4 regions of the Cupriavidus sp. GW823-FHT07A04 genome follow, and region 3 is predicted to be linked to each of the others. Evidence: predicted binding sites of a transcription regulator. Region 3 holds the regulator's gene; each other region holds the start of a gene.

Region 1 (4,102 bases), on a different contig from region 3:
TGGCGGTGGTCGGTCAGGCGCCGGACCGCCAGCGTGGCGGCCAGGATCACGCCCAGCATGCTGCCACCGGCAAGCAGGAACATCAGCAGGATCTGGTACCGGGCCGCGGCGATCGGGTCCATCCCGGCCAGGATCTGGCCGGTCATGATGCCTGGCATGGTGATGATGCCGGCCGCCGCCATGGTGTTCATGGTGGGCAGCATGCCGCTGCGCACCGCCTGGCGCACGATCACGCGCAGCGCCGCCTGGCGGTCGTCGCCAAGCGCCAGGCGTGCATCGATGGCGGCGCGCTGGTGCCAGACCGCGGTAAAGGCGCCATTGAGCGCCAGGCTCGCGGCGTTCATCACATTGCCCAGGATGATGCCGGCCAGCGGGATCGCGTGGCGGGCGTCGTACCAGGGCGTCGGGCGCAAGGCCGTGGTCAGCGCCAGCACGGTCACCAGCAGCGTCGGCAGGCTCACGGCGGCGGCGCCGATCAGCGCGTGCCAGGGCCCCGCCAGGCGGCGCTCCTGCCGGCTGCCCACCTCGCGGGCGGCTGCCGCGATCATGGCCGCTACCGTCAACGCGGTCACCAGCGGCGACGACAAGCCAAACACCGTGCGCAGCACCAGCCCGACCAGCAGCAGTTGCACCACCATGCGGCCGGCGGCCCAGAGCAGGTTGCGGTGCACGTCCAGCGACATCACCAGCGAGGCGCCCGCGCCGGCTAGCACCAGCAGGCTGGCCAGCGCCAGGTCATAGGCTGTGAGCGGGATCGGGCTCATGCCGGCACCGCTTCCAGCCCGGCGGCGCCGAGGCGATAGTGCCGGTCCTGCAGGCGTGCCGCCTGCGCGGGATTGTGCGAGACGATCAGCAGCCCCAGCCCCTGTGCCTTGCAGTCGTGCAGCAGCGCTTCGACGGCCAGCGTGGTCTCGGCGTCCAGCGCGGAGGTTGGCTCATCCAGTAGCAGGAAGCGCGGACGGCGCACCAGCGCGCGGATCAGCGCGAGGCGCTGGCGCTCGCCGGTGGACAGGCGGCTCACGGGCGCCTGCAGGATGTCCGCGGGCAAGCGCAGCCGCGCCAGCAGCGCCTGGGCAGCCGGCACGTCCGTCATATGTTCAAGCACGTCGTCGCCCCACCAGCCGGACTCGGCCGCCACGTACATGACCTGGCGCCGCCAGGCCGGACCGCTCATGCTCTCGCGCGGGGTATGGCCTAGCCGGACCTGCCCGCGATTGGGATCGAGATCGGCAATCATGCGCAGCAGCAGGCTCTTGCCCGCGCCGGAAGCGCCGGACAGGATCACGCAACTGCCGGGCGCGACGGTGAGGCTGAACGGCCCGCGGCCGGCGCCTTCGAGGCCGCTGATGTCCAGGCTGGCGTCGGCACCGCGCGTTGACGGCAGGGCGCCAACGGTGGCAAGGGGCGGCATCGTGTCAGCCATTGTCATGGGTTGAGCCATCCGCGTGCGATGGGGTAGGCCAGCAGGTGGCGGTAAAGCTGCTCCGCGCGCACAGTGACAGCGGCAAGCAGCGGGCGCGTGAAGGCAGACGTAGTCACGGCCGCGCAGCATGCCGCTATCGCAAATGCGCCGACGATGTCCAGTGGAAAGTGTACGCCGAGGAAGACGCGGGCCCAGCCCGTTAGTGCCGCGGCTACCAGCAAGCCGGTACCGCTCAGGCGCTGGGCCCTGCCGGGCGCGCGCAGCAGGACGAAGGCCAGCGTGGCCAGCAGCGTGACGTGGTCGCTCGGGAAGGAGGGGTCGGCGGCATGCGCCAGGTAGGTATGCCCGACGCCCGCCATGAAGGGCCGCGGCATCGGCAGCAGCAGGCCGAACAGGGTCGAGCAGAGCCCGCCCAGCGCCACGGCCGCCAGTGCGCTCGTCACCATCTGGCGCTCACCCGGCCGCGCGCGCAGCCAGCCCGCGGCCAGCACCAGCGGCGCGGCTGCGATCAGTCCCTCGGCAAGGAAAGCGGCCACCCAGAGGCCGGCGCCAGACAGCCCAGCGGGGGCGTTCAGGCGCTGGAACAGCGTGAGGTTCAGGGCAAGGAGCGTCGGCATCGGGAACGTTGGATTCTGGCGATGCGGCAAGGATAGGGCACAACGGCTTAAGAAACGCTTAAGGCTGGCCGGCTGGCCGTGCCCGGCCCGCTCCATGCCGACGTCGTGGACCCGGGTAAATCATGCGGGTCGCGCAAGGCAGCGTGGGTGGGAACCCGATGTGCTCGCCACGTCAGGCGCGCTGTCAGGCGCGCATTCTAAGCAAATGCGAAACGATCAGTTGGCCGCGCATGGCGGTGCTTTCTATACTCAGCACTCACCGGCATCGAGTGCTGATTGCCAGCCCGCAGTGCCACCGTCGGCACTGGCATCCGCCGCCAACGAACTTCTCTCTTCCTTTCCTTCTGGAGCCAGCATGAGCCTTCGCCCACTGCACGACCGCGTTCTCGTCAAACGGTCCGACAACGAAACCCGCACGCAATCCGGCATCGTCATTCCCGACAGCGCCGCCGAAAAGCCGGACCAGGGCGAGGTGATCGCCGTCGGCCCGGGCCGGCGCAACGAAGCCGGCGAACGCATTGCACTGGACCTGCGCGCGGGCGACCGGGTGCTGTTCGGCAAGTATGCAGGCCAGGCGGTGAAGGTCGACGGCGACGAACTCCTGGTGCTGCGCGAGGAAGACATCCTGGCGGTGGTCGAGCGCTGAATCGCCGCGTGTCCGCCAGCATCGATCCAGTGTTTCCCGAACGAACCCGACAATCAAGACAGGACAGACAGCAATGGCAGCAAAAGATGTAGTGTTCAGCGACGTGGCCCGCGCCAAGGTGGTCGAAGGCGTCAATATTCTCGCCAATGCGGTCAAGGTGACGCTGGGCCCCAAGGGCCGCAACGTGGTGCTGGAGCGCAGCTTCGGCAGCCCTACCGTGACCAAGGACGGCGTCTCCGTGGCCAAGGAGATCGAGCTCAAGGACAAGCTGCAGAACATCGGCGCGCAGCTGGTCAAGGAGGTCGCTTCCCGCACCAGCGATAACGCCGGCGACGGCACCACCACCGCTACCGTACTGGCGCAGGCCATCGTGCGGGAGGGCGTCAAGTACGTCGCGGCCGGGCTCAATCCGCAGGACCTGAAGCGCGGCATCGACAAGGCGGTGACGGCGGCCATTGAAGAGCTGCGCCGCATCAGCAAGCCCACCACCACCAGCCGCGAGATCGCGCAGGTCGGCACCATCTCCGCCAACGGCGAAAGCGCCATCGGCGAGCGTATCGCCCAGGCCATCGACCGGGTCGGCAAGGAAGGCGTGATCACGGTGGAAGACGGCAAGTCGCTGGAAGACGAGCTCGAAGTGGTGGAGGGCATGCAGTTCGACCGTGGCTACCTGTCGCCGTATTTCATCAACAACCCCGACAAGCAGGTGGCGGTGCTCGAGCAACCCTACCTGCTGCTGGTGGACAAGAAGATCTCCAGCATCCGCGACCTGCTGCCCGTGCTGGAGCAGGTGGCCAAGGCCGGACGTCCGCTGCTGATCGTGGCCGAGGACGTGGAGGGCGAGGCACTCGCCACGCTGGTGGTCAACAATATCCGCGGCATCCTGAAGGCCGCCGCGGTCAAGGCCCCCGGCTTTGGCGACCGCCGCAAGGCACTGCTGGAAGACATCGCGATCCTGACCAGCGGCCAGGTGGTGTCGGAAGAGGTCGGGCTGTCTCTGGAAAAGATCGCGCTGGAGCAACTGGGCCAGGCGGGGCGCGTGGAAATCGGCAAGGAGAACACCATCATCATCGATGGCGCCGGCGACGCCGCGCAGATCCAGGCGCGGGTCAAGCGTATCCGCACCCAGATCGACGAGGCCAGCTCCGACTATGACCGCGAGAAGCTGCAGGAGCGCGTGGCCAAACTGGCCGGCGGGGTGGCAGTGCTCAAGGTCGGCGGCGCCACGGAAGTCGAGGTCAAGGAGAAGAAAGCCCGCGTGGAAGACGCGCTGCACGCCACGCGTGCCGCGGTGGAAGAGGGCATCGTGGCCGGCGGCGGCGTAGCGCTGATTCGTGCGCGCCAGGCCATCAAGGATCTGACGGGCATCAACCCGGACCAGCAGGCAGGCATCAAGATCGTGCTGCGGGCACTGGA
Region 2 (4,102 bases), on a different contig from region 3:
CTGCCGCCGCACGAGGATCTGGAGGCCGCGGGCGTCAATGCGCGGGCCCAGGACGGCGCCGCCTATGCCTACCGCTGCCGCCAGTGCGGCTGCACGCTGGTGCTGCGTAGTCCCAGCCGGGAAGTGCCTGACTACTGGGCTCTGGAAGGCTGGGCGCCTTCCGCCTGAAGTTGGCGGGATACCGGCCCGTGCCCGGCGTGCCCGTTATTGTTCCCGCCACACCGCCGTGCCATCATTGCCTAGCCGCCTGTGACTTGCCTGGCCGCGCTGAATCCGACACCTCCCAAACGTAACGTCAGTAACGTCAGCAAATTCCCCGGATGGATTGGAGCGATATCAAGATCTTCCTGGCGATCGCCCGCGCCGGCACCCTGGGCGGCGCCGCGCGCGCGATCGGGCAGACCCAGCCGACCATGGGGCGCAGGCTGAAGGCGCTGGAGGATGCCGTCGGGCATGCCTTGTTCCAGCGCACCAGCGACGGCTACGTGCTGACCGATGAAGGGGCTGCCGTGCTCGCCCACGCGCAGCGTATCGAGGCAGAGGCGATTGCTTTCGAGCGCCAGCTGTCCGGCCAGGCAGGGGAGCTGGACGGCACGCTGCGGATCTCCTCGTCCGACTGGTTTGGCGTGCATATGCTGACCCCGGTGATCGCGGACTTTATCCGCGCCCATCCACGCGTCGCGGTGGAACTGGTCACCGATGCGCGCTTGCTCAGCCTGGCACGCCGCGAGGCGGACCTGGTCTTTCGCATCCGCGCGTTCGACGAGGCCGATATCGTGCAGCGCAAGCTGATGCACATGGACTACGCGCTCTACTCGGCGCCCGGCGTGGCACCGCCGCGCGCGGGCGATGGCGAGGGCCATGCCCTGCTGACGCTGGATGCGGGCTTCGCGGACCTGCCCGACGTGGCCTGGATGCGCAAGCAGCTGCCGAACGCCCGGGTGGCATTCGGCAGCAACAGCCGCGAGGCGCAGGCCAAGCTGTGCGCGGCCGGCGCGGGGCTGGCTGTCCTGCCCTGCGCGCTGGCCGAGCGCCTGGGCGGGCTGCAGGCCATCGAATTGGGCGAGGCGCCACCGGGGCGCGACGTCTGGGTGGGCTATCACCGCGACCTGCGCCGCCTGCGGCGGCTGCGCGCCTTCCTGGATGCAACCATCGAGCGCCTGGGCAATAGCGCAGACGCTTAGTCCCCGGCAATCTCCACCACTAGCTTGCCCTTGGCTGTGCCTGTCTCGATGGCGCGATGCGCATCGATGGCGCTGTCGAGCGTGAAGTGCCGCGCATCGAGCCGCACGAAGAGCTTGCCCGCATCGGCCAGCCGCGCCGCTTCGCGCAGGATCTCGCCGTGGCGCGCGCGGCCCTTGCCGGTGAGCATTGGCATCAGCGTGAACACGCCCGAATACGTGGCTGCGCGAAACGATAGCGGCGCCAGCGCGTGCACGCCCCAGCCAAGGCAGCTCACCACATGGCCGCCATAGGTGCGCGCCGCGAGGAACGCATTGTCCAGCACCGAGCCGCCCACCGTGTCGTAGACCACGTCGAAGCCCTCGCCCGCAGTGTATTGGTCGACATACTGCGCGACTGATGTCGCGGCATGGTCGATCGCGGTGGCGCCATAGCCTTCGATGATCGCCTTCTGCGCGGCCGAGCCCGTGGCATATACCTGCGCCCCAAGCGCGTGGGCGATCTGCACCGCGATATGCCCCACGCCGCCGGCGCCGCCATGCACCAGCACCTTCTGGCCAGGCTGCACGCGCGCCCGGTCGACCAGGCCTTCCCACGCGGTGATGAACACCAGCGGCAACGCGGCGGCTTCGCGCATCGACAGCGCGGCGGGCTTGCGCGCGAGCAGGTCGGCATCGACTGCCGCGTACTGCGCTAGCGATCCTTGCAGGCCACCCACGCCACCGGTCATGCCATAGACCTCGTCGCCGGGCGCGAAGGCCGTCACGCCCGCGCCCACGGCTTCGACCACGCCGGCCAGGTCCAGCCCCAGCACGGCGGGCAAGGGGTGGCGGGCGTGCCCCGCCTGGCCGGCGCGGATCTTGGTGTCGAGCGGGTTGACGCCGCTGGCCAGGATGCGCACCAGTACCTGGCCGGGGCCGGCCACTGGCCTGGGAAGCTGGACGGGCGTGAACGGCGCGCCCGCGGATTCGACGATGAGGGCCTGCATGGTGGGGTGGGACATGATGCGCTCCGGATGGGTTGGCGATGAACTAGCGAGGGGTTTGAGACGGGTTGGTGTGACCATTCTTGGCCAGGCCGGCGCGCTCGTAAATCAACGCTTCTGTACTCTTGCCATGCAGTTTTGAATGGGGTGGCTTCTTGTCACGTCGCCGTGGATGTGGGTGACGTTGAGCATTGCGCAGCAGGCGAAAGTGCCGCAGGCAACACCACGGGTGGTATACGATGATCCGACCCGGAGACATTGGGCTGGTGATTCATGGGTAACTTTCATGTCGGCGAAATCCGTCCGGATTCCATCAGGACGCGAATAAAGATTTCGCCGCGCGGCCAGGCTCCATAACGATTTTCACAATTCCAGGGTAAACACGTATCAAGTCGTTGACTTGAAAACGCTACCCCCCGTCCCTATAATTAGCACTCGTTGGGCATGAGTGCTAACAGACCTCTCCCAGCGTACTAATTCTGCTGGCCGTCAGTGCTGGCGGTCATTTTTGTGAACCTGAAATCACTTTTTGTACCAAGGAGTCCGTATGAATCTGCGTCCTTTGCACGACCGCGTGATCGTGAAGCGTCTGGACAATGAAACCAAGACCGCTTCCGGCATCGTGATTCCCGACAACGCTGCCGAAAAGCCTGATCAAGGTGAAGTGCTCGCCGTGGGCCCCGGCAAGAAGGACGACAAGGGCGCTTCGATCGTCCTCGACGTCAAGGTGGGTGACCGCGTGCTGTTCGGCAAGTATGCCGGCCAGGCCGTGAAGGTGGATGGCCAGGAACTGCTGGTCATGCGCGAAGAAGACATCATGGCTGTGGTGAACAAGTAATCCACGCACCCCATTCGTACAGATTTAGGAGATTCAGAACATGGCAGCTAAAGACGTAGTATTCGGCGACGCCGCCCGTGCCAAGATGGTCGAAGGCGTGAACATCCTCGCCAACGCAGTCAAGGTTACCCTGGGCCCGAAGGGTCGTAACGTGGTGCTGGAGCGCAGCTTCGGCGGCCCGACCGTGACCAAGGACGGCGTGTCCGTGGCCAAGGAAATCGAGCTGAAGGACAAGCTGCAGAACATGGGCGCGCAAATGGTCAAGGAAGTGGCTTCCAAGACCAGCGACAACGCCGGTGACGGTACCACCACCGCAACCGTGCTGGCCCAGTCGATCGTGCGCGAAGGCATGAAGTATGTTGCCGCCGGCATGAACCCGATGGACCTGAAGCGCGGCATCGACAAGGCTGTGGTGAACGCGGTTGAAGAGCTGAAGAAGCTGACCAAGACCACCACCACCAGCAAGGAAATCGCGCAAGTTGGCTCGATCTCGGCCAACAGCGACGAAGTGATCGGCAAGCTGATCGCTGAAGCGATGGACAAGGTTGGCAAGGAAGGCGTGATCACCGTGGAAGACGGCAAGTCGCTGGCCGACGAGCTGGAAGTCGTGGAAGGCATGCAGTTCGACCGCGGCTACCTGTCGCCGTACTTCATCAACAACCCGGAAAAGCAAGTTGTCGCCCTGGACAACCCGTTCGTCCTGCTGTTCGACAAGAAGATCTCGAACATCCGTGACCTGCTGCCGGTGCTGGAACAAGTGGCAAAGTCGGGCCGCCCGCTGCTGATCATCGCTGAAGACGTCGAAGGCGAAGCCCTGGCGACCCTGGTGGTGAACAACATCCGTGGCATCCTGAAGACCGCTGCTGTCAAGGCTCCGGGCTTCGGCGACCGCCGCAAGGCCATGCTGGAAGACATCGCCATCCTGACCGGCGGTGCAGTGATCGCTGAAGAAATCGGCCTGACGCTGGAAAAGGCAACCCTGCAAGAACTGGGTCAAGCCAAGCGCATCGAAATCGGCAAGGAAAACACCATCATCATCGACGGCCACGGCGACGCAGCCTCGATCGAAGCACGCGTGAAGCAAATCCGTGCCCAGA
Region 3 (4,102 bases):
GCCACCGCGAAACTGCCGCCCGCCATGGACAGGCCCTGCATGGCATCCGTCACGGCGGCCGACAGGCTTTCGGCCGCCACCTTGCGGGCAGCGCCGAGGTGCTGGGCGATGGTGAGGTAGGCGGCGCGGGCCGCGGCTTCGCGCGCCATCGCCTTGTTCAGGTCCTGCGCGGACTGGAGATCGTCCAGTTGCTGGCGGCGCGCCATCAGTTCGTCCGGCAGCTGCTCGGGCGGCATCCGGTACTTGCGCGCGGTGGTGTGCAGCGCCTGCATGCGCGCCTCCACCACCTGCAAGCGTTCGGGGTCCAGGTCGATCCGGTCGACGTAGCGGTTGAGCGAGTGAGCGGCCTCCTCGACCTGGACCAGCGCCGGGTCCAGCGCCGCCAGTACGTCGCCCAGCGCGGGGTCGACGTCAGCCATCTGCCGCAGGCGCTGCACCACGCTGTTCAGCCCGGACAGCACCGAGCCATCGGCCTCGGACAGCGCCTCGAGCGCGGCGCGGCTGCCCTCGATCAGCCCGGCGGCGTGCGACAGCCGGTTGTACTCGGCCTGGATGTCTTCCCATTCGCCGGGTTGCGGCGCCAGCTTCTCGAGCTCGCCGACCTGCCATTCGAGACGCTCGCGTTCCAGCTGCATCTCGCGCGAGCGGTGCTCGACGGTTTCGCGCTGGCGCACGCACGCGCGCCACGAGCGCCAGGCTTCGGCTACCGCGCCGGCCTGCGCGGTGAGCCCGGCATGGGCATCGAGCAGCAGGCGCTGGGCGTCGGGGCGCAGCAGCAGCTGATGGGCATGCTGGCCGTGGATATCGACCAGGCGGTCGCCGATGTCGCGCAGCTGGCCCAGCGTGGCGGCGGCGCCATTGATAAAGGCCTTGCCGCGCCCGCTGGCGTCTACCGTGCGGCGCAGCAGCACCGTGCCTTCGTCGCCGGTGAGATCGTGTTCGGCCAGCCAGGCGTCGAGCCCGGCCGGGGTGGAAAAGGTGGCGCTGATGCTGGCCCGGGCGGCGCCTTCGCGGACCACGCCGGCGTCGGCGCGCTCACCCAGCACCAGGGCCAGCGCATCGATCAGGATCGACTTGCCGGCGCCGGTCTCGCCGGTGAAGACGGTGAAGCCCGGGGAGAAGTCGAGGTCGAGGGTATCGACAATGACGAAATCGCGGATGGACAGGCTGCGCAGCATCGTGGTCGACGGGTCGGGGCTGGGTGATGTCAGGGGACGGATCTGGGCCGGATCGGTGCGGGCCGGGGCGGATCAGAGCCGGTTGTCTTCGCTCGGGTACTCATGCCAGTGCAGCTTCTTGCGCAGCGTGGCGTAATAGTTGTAGCCGATCGGGTGCAGCAGGTTGACGGTCTTGGCCGAGCGCCGCACCACGATGCGGTCGCCGGGCAAGAGCGAGGTTAGCGACTGCATGTCGAAGTTCACGCTGGCGTCACGCGCCGTGGCGACCTCGATCGACACTTCGGCGTCGTGCGGCAGCACGATCGGGCGGTTGGACAGCGCATGCGGGGCAATCGGCACCAGCACCAGGCCCGACAGGGTCGGGTGCAGGATCGGGCCACCCGCCGACAGCGCATAGGCGGTCGAGCCGGTCGGCGTGGAGACGATCAGGCCATCGGAGCGCTGGTTGTACATGAAATGGCCGTCCACCGACACCGCCAGCTCGACCATGCCTGAAATGCCGGAACGGTTGACCACGACGTCGTTGAAGGCCAGCGCGGAGAAGATCACGCCATCGTCGCGCACCACCTGGGACTCCAGCAGCATGCGGGTCTCGGACTCGTAGCGGCCCGCCAGCATGTCGGGCAGCACCGAGTGCACGTCCTGCAAGGGGATGTCGGTCATGAAGCCAAGGCGCCCGTGGTTCACGCCGATCAGCGGCACCGGGTAGCCGGCCAGTTGGCGCGCCAGGCCCAGCAGGGTGCCGTCGCCGCCGAGCACCACCGCCACATCGGCATGCTTGCCGATCTCGTCGGGCGCCAGTGCCGGATAGTCGGTCAGCCCGGTGGCCAGGGCAGTGTCTCGCTCGAACACCACATCCTGGCCGTTCCTGAGGATACAGGCGGCCAGCTCTTCCAGCGGGCCCTCGATGCCGGCTGTGGCGTACCTGCCGATCAGGGCGACGGTGCGAAATGGGGCGCGCGCGGCGCCGGGCTTGGGGAGCGAAGACATGCCGGGATTAGACCATACCGCCGTGACCATTGTCAGCAGGAGGGCGCTTGGCGCCGGGCCGGATCGCCGATGAGCCGCCCGAATGGTGAAAACTTGCGTAAAATCAGGAACATCATGGATGAACGTGCGAAAACGCTTCTCAAAACCCTCATCGAGCGCTACATCGCCGAGGGGCAGCCCGTGGGCTCACGGACCTTGTCGAAGTACTCGGGGCTCGACCTGTCTCCGGCCACCATCCGCAATGTGATGTCCGACCTGGAGGAAATGGGGTTCATTGCCAGCCCGCATACCTCGGCCGGGCGTATCCCCACGCCGCGCGGCTACCGGCTGTTCGTGGATACCATGCTGACCGCCCAGCCGCTGGATGGCGCGCTCAACCTGGCCGAGCTGACCGGCAAGATCCGGGGCCAGCTGCACGGCCAGCAGCTCGGGCCGCAGCGGATGATCACGTCGGCGGCGCACACCTTGTCCAACCTGTCGCAGTTCGCCGGTGTGGTGATGACCCCCAGGCGCGCCCAGGCGTTCCGCCAGGTCGAGTTCATGCGGCTTTCGGACAAGCGCATCCTGCTGATCATCGTCACCCCCGAGGGCGACGTGCAGAACCGCATCATCCAGACCGAGCTGCCGTACACCCCGTCCCAGCTGGTCGAAGCCGCCAATTTCATCAACTCGCACTTTGCCGGCATGAGCTTCGACAATGTGCGCGACCACCTGCGCGGCGAGCTGCAGGCGCTGCGCATGGATATGTCGCAACTGATGCAGGCCGCGGTGGAGGCGGGCAGCAATGCCATGGCCGAGGGGGAGGACGACCACGTCTTCATCTCGGGCGAGCGCAAGCTGCTGGAGGTGGAAGACCTGTCCTCCAGCATGGAAAAGCTGCGCCGCCTGTTCGACGTGTTCGAGCACAAGACCGGCCTGCTCAAGCTGCTCGATGTCTCCAGCCACGCCCAGGGCGTGCAGATCTTCATCGGCGGCGAGAGCAAGCTGGTGCCGCTCGAAGACATGGCGGTCATTACCGCGCCCTACGAAGTCGACGGCCAGATCGTCGGCACGCTCGGGGTGATCGGGCCGACCCGCATGGCCTACGAGCGGGTGATCCCGATTGTCGACATCACCGCGCGCTTGTTGTCCAGCGCGCTCAGCCAGAACTAGTGTTGGCCCGGCCCGGTCTCACAAACTGCCTGTTCCCCTCATCCTGTAAGCTCGGCGAGACCTGGCGGCCGCGCGCCCTGTGCCCGCGCCGCCCCGCCACACCGGAAATTACATGACGCTCACCCCTGAACCGGCCTACCAGCATGGCCAGGCGCCGCGCACGGCCATCCTGCTGATCAACCTTGGCACCCCGGATGCGCCAACGCCGAAGGCGGTCGGCAGCTACCTCAAGCAGTTCCTGTCCGACCCGCGCGTCGTGGAGATCCCACGCGCGGCGTGGCTGCCGCTGCTGTACGGCATCATCGTGCCACTGCGCTCGCGCGCCTCGGCGATGAAGTATGAGTCGATCTGGCTGCGGGAGGCGCATATGACGGGTTCCCCGCTGCTGGTGCACACCGAGCGCCAGGCTCACGCCTTGCAACTGCTGCTGAACCAGCAAGGCCATGAGGTGACGGTGGCGTGCGCCATGCGGTACGGCAATCCCTCGATCGGCTCGGTGCTGGAAGCGCTGCGCCGCCAGGGGACCGAGCGCATCCTGCTGCTTCCGTTGTACCCGCAGTACTCCGGCACCACCACGGCGACGGGCTTCGACGAGGTGTTCCGGGTACTCAAGCAGTGGCGCAACCAGCCGGAGCTGCGGCTGGTCAAGCATTTCCACGACCATCCGGCCTATATTGCCGCCTTGCACCAGCAGGTGGGGGCATACTGGGCGCAGCATGGCACGCCGGATTTCGCGCGGGGCGACAAGCTGATCCTGTCGTTTCACGGCGTACCGCGCCGCA
Region 4 (4,102 bases), on a different contig from region 3:
GCTATCATGGACTTCAAACCACATAGTCCCAACCCGCCATGACCACCACGCCTACCTCCCCCGCGGCCCCCGCTGCCCCTGCTTTCGCTGCCGCGAAGTACATCAAGGAAATCGGCCGGGGCGTCAACGGCGCGCGCGCGCTGCCGCGCGAAGATGCCCAGGCGCTGTTCGATGCCATGCTGGCAGGCCGCGTGGCCGATATCGAGCTGGGCGCGGTGCTGATGGCCTATCGCATCAAGGGCGAGGCCCCGCACGAGCTGGCCGGGATGCTCGATGCCGCGCACGCGCATTGCCTGCCGCTGGCCGGCCCGGCGGACCGCGTCGTGGTGTCAATCCCCAGCTATAACGGCGCGCGCAAACAGCCTAACCTGGTGCCACTGCTGGCGTTGCTGCTGGCGCGCGAGGGCATTCCGGTACTGGTGCACGGCTCCCGCCAGTTCAACGGGCGCGTCACCAGCATCTCGCTGTTCGAGGCGCTGGGCATCGTGCCTTGCAGCTCCGTGGCGCAGGCCGAATCCCAGTTGCGCGGCAGGGATGCCCAGCCCGGCCCGCTGGCAGTGCTGCCGATCGACGTGCTGTCGCCGGCGCTGGCCCGGATGCTGGACAAGCGCATGCAGATCGGCTTGCGCAACTCTGCGCATACGGTGGTCAAGATGTTGCAGCCTGTGGGCGCGCACGGCCCGGCCGAGGCGCTGCGGCTGTATAGCTACACCCACCCCGAGTACCGCGAAACCCTGACCGATTATTTCTCGCGCGAGCCCGCCAATGTGCTGCTGGCGCGAGGCACAGAGGGCGAGGTGGTGGCGGACGCCCGGCGCAACAGCCGCATCGACTGGCTGCACGACGGGCATCAACGCACCTTGGTCGACCCGACGTCGGGCTCCATCGTTGAAGTACCGGAATTGCCGCCCGGCAGTGACGTGGACCAGACCGCGGCCTGGATCCGCCTCGTGCTGGACGGCGAGGCGCCTGTGCCTGCCCCGATCGCCACGCAGATCGACGCCATCCGCGACTGCCTGCAGCAAGGCACGCGCGTGGCCTGGGCCAGCCCGGTCTGAGCGTCGCCCGCCAGGCAGGCGCCTTTAGCGCTTGCGCTGTGGAAGCGGAATGCGATCGTTCTCGCCCGGCACGCGCGGGAACTGGTCATCTTCCCAGCGCTGGGAGGCTGCTTCGATCGCTTCCTTGGTGCTGGCAACGAAATTCCAGAAAATAAAGCGATGGCCATCGGTCGGGTCGCCGCCGAGCAGCATCACGCGCGACGCCACCTGCGCCGTCAACGTCACCGGCTGGCCCGGCACCAGCACCGCCAGGTGCCGCTCGGGCAACACTTCGCCGTCCAGGGCGATGGTGCCGTCCACCGGGTAGATGCCGCGCTCGGCGTGCTCCGCCGGAATCTCCAGGCTGGCGCCCGCCTCGAGCTCAATGGCCACGTAGAGCGTGCGGCTAAACACCTTCACCGGCGCCTCGGCGCCGAATGCATCGCCCGCAATCACCGTCATGCGTACGCCAGGGCGCTCCAGCTTGGGCAGCGTCGCGGCCGGATGGTGATGAAAGGACGGCTCGACGTTCTCGTGCTCCTTGGGCAGCGCCACCCAGGTCTGGATGCCGTGCAGGCGCGGCCCGGCATCGCGGGCGGACTGGGGCGAGCGCTCCGAGTGCGCAATGCCGCTGCCAGCCGTCATCCAGTTCACGTCGCCCGGCCTGATGACCTGTTTGCTGCCGAGGCTGTCGTGGTGCAGGATCTCGCCCTCGAACAGGTAGGTGACCGTGGCCAGGCCGATGTGGGGATGCGGGCGCACATCGGCGCCTTCCCCTGGCGGCATGGCCACCGGGCCCATGTGGTCGAAGAAGATGAATGGGCCGACAGTCTGGGTTGCCGCGGCGGGCAGCAGACGGCTCACGGCAAAGTCGCCGAGGTCACGGGTGTGCGGCTTTAGCAAGTGCTCGATAGCAGACATGATATTCCCCGATTTGGTCGATGCTGACGCTCAGCGCCACTGAGACAAATGAAAAGAGTGTAGCTGCTAGCGAAACACAGCATCTCAACTGGCGACAGAACCGGCAGGGGCATCAGCCCTCTAACCACTGTCGGATCGTTCGCGTACCCGCGTGAGATAGTGGCCTCGTCACATCCTGCAAGATGTCGGAATAAAATACTATGTAGAAGAACCATTCGATTATCAGGAACTATCAACCCTATTGGCACTCCAACTTAGCAGTCCCCCGGCTTGAGTGCTAATATGTGTTGCAATGCAGTGCGAGACCCCGAAAAGGGCCGCACACGCGGGCAACCCACCCGCCGGATGCGAAAGGAGCCATCGAGTGAACGCAGTCCTATCTGCTGACCAAACCCAAATGACCAACCGTCTGCCTGCGGTGCCACAAGGCGCCGGGACGTTTGCGCTGACCTTTCCCGGAACGCTGGGAAATATCGACAGCTATATCCAGGCTGTCCACCGTATTCCCCTGCTTACCCCCGAGGAAGAGCAGCGGCTCGCGCGCGAGTTGCGCGAGCACGACTCCGTCGATGCGGCGCGCCGCATGGTGCTGTCGCACCTGCGCCTGGTGGTGTCCATCGCCCGCCAGTACCTCGGCTATGGCCTGCCCCATGCAGACCTGATTCAGGAAGGCAATATCGGCCTGATGAAGGCCGTGAAGCGCTTCGACCCGGATCAGGGCGTGCGGCTGGTGTCTTATGCGATGCACTGGATCAAGGCCGAGATCCACGAATACGTGCTGAAGAACTGGCGCATGGTCAAGGTGGCTACCACCAAGGCTCAGCGCAAGCTGTTCTTCAACCTGCGCAGCCACAAGCAAGGTGCCCATACCTTCACGCCGGAACAGATCGACGCGGTTGCGCGCGAGCTGAACGTCAAGCCGGAAGAAGTGATGGAGATGGAAACCCGCCTGTCGGGCGGCGACCTGGCGCTCGAAGGGCAGATCGACGATGGCGAAGAGGATTTCGCGCCCATCGCCTACCTGGCCGACAACCACAACGAGCCCACCCGCGTGATCGAGGCGCAGCGCCACGACCGCCTGCAGGTGCAAGGCCTGGAAGAAGCGCTGTCCAAGCTCGACGACCGTAGCCGCCGCATCATCGAGGCGCGCTGGCTGCAGGTCAACGACGACGGCTCGGGCGGCTCCACGCTGCACGAACTGGCTGACGAATTCGGCGTTTCCGCCGAACGCATCCGCCAGATCGAAACCGCGGCGATGAAGAAGATGAAGGGTGCGCTGCAGGCCTTTGCCTAAGGCTTAAGCGCACCAAAAGTAGAACAGGGCCGGTCTCGCGACCGGCCCTGTTTTATTTTGCCTGCCGGCTTCGCGCCGGCGGCCCGCCTCATGACAGCATCAGGACAGCAGTTGCTTGAGGTCGTGCACGATCGGCTCCGGCCCCTGGCCGTGGCGGATAAACAGGCGCAGCTTGCCGCTCGGGTCGAACACATAGCTGCCCGCCGAGTGATCCATGGTGTAGTTATTCGGGGACGTGCCCGGCACCTTGGCGTAGAACACCTTGAAGTCCTTCGCAACCTTCTGCAGCGCGGCATCGTCGGCCGGGCGCATGCCCAGGAAGCGCGGATCGAAGGCCGGCACATACTGCGCCAGCAGCGCCTGCGTATCACGCTCCGGATCCACCGTAACGAACAACACCTGCACCTTGTCGGCGTCCGGTCCCAGTTGTTCCATCACCGCCTTGAGCTCGGCCATGGTGGTCGGGCACACGTCAGGGCAATGCGTATAGCCGAAGAACATCACTACCGCCTTGCCCTTGAAGTCGCCAATGGAGCGCACCTTGCCGTTGTGGTCGGTAAGGACGAAGTCCTTGCCGAACTCGCTGCCGCCGGTGATATCGACGTTCTTGAAGGAAGCCTTCTGCTGGCCGCATGCCGCCAGCAGCAGCGCGCACAGGGCCAGCAGGCAAAACCGGCGGAAGGCCGCGAAGGTGGGGAGAAAGCCTGAAGGGAAATGGTTTGGCATGCGAGTTCGGGTGGTGTTGGCGAGCCGGCGCCGCCCGGCAGGCGGCTAGGCGCGACAAGGTCACATTAACAGATGACACGCAGTATCGCCGATCGTGGCCGCCACGCGCGCAGGCCGCGACAAG

The links. Region 3 encodes HrcA, which represses chaperone genes, less so after heat shock. Its sites were predicted from a motif close to TTAGCACTCNNNNNNNNNGAGTGCTAA; they were not measured.
Region 1: groES (co-chaperone GroES) is a predicted target of HrcA. The motif match lies at 2,290-2,316, and genes of this name have one in related genera.
Region 2: groES (co-chaperone GroES) is a predicted target of HrcA. The motif match lies at 2,596-2,622, and genes of this name have one in related genera.
Region 4: rpoH (RNA polymerase sigma factor RpoH) is a predicted target of HrcA. The motif match lies at 2,213-2,239, and genes of this name have one in related genera.

Annotation. Positions count from the first base shown of each region.
Region 1 is NZ_JBXAHA010000015.1:169,561-173,662, forward strand. Features, by position in the region: gene AC1Q7Q_RS25615 (ABC transporter permease) at 1-764, opposite strand, end outside; gene AC1Q7Q_RS25620 (ABC transporter ATP-binding protein) at 761-1,423, opposite strand; gene AC1Q7Q_RS25625 (phosphatase PAP2 family protein) at 1,426-2,040, opposite strand; gene groES (co-chaperone GroES) at 2,396-2,686, shown strand; gene groL (chaperonin GroEL) at 2,760-4,102, shown strand, end outside.
Region 2 is NZ_JBXAHA010000014.1:33,331-37,432, reverse strand. Features, by position in the region: gene AC1Q7Q_RS23910 (hypothetical protein) at 1-168, shown strand, start outside; gene AC1Q7Q_RS23905 (LysR family transcriptional regulator) at 321-1,184, shown strand; gene AC1Q7Q_RS23900 (zinc-dependent alcohol dehydrogenase family protein) at 1,181-2,185, opposite strand; gene groES (co-chaperone GroES) at 2,715-3,005, shown strand; gene groL (chaperonin GroEL) at 3,046-4,102, shown strand, end outside.
Region 3 is NZ_JBXAHA010000001.1:382,981-387,082, forward strand. Features, by position in the region: gene recN (DNA repair protein RecN) at 1-1,178, opposite strand, end outside; gene AC1Q7Q_RS01760 (NAD kinase) at 1,251-2,168, opposite strand; gene hrcA (heat-inducible transcriptional repressor HrcA) at 2,283-3,320, shown strand; gene hemH (ferrochelatase) at 3,433-4,102, shown strand, end outside.
Region 4 is NZ_JBXAHA010000008.1:92,820-96,921, forward strand. Features, by position in the region: gene ybiB (DNA-binding protein YbiB) at 39-1,058, shown strand; gene AC1Q7Q_RS15405 (pirin family protein) at 1,083-1,958, opposite strand; gene rpoH (RNA polymerase sigma factor RpoH) at 2,356-3,252, shown strand; gene AC1Q7Q_RS15415 (SCO family protein) at 3,352-3,978, opposite strand.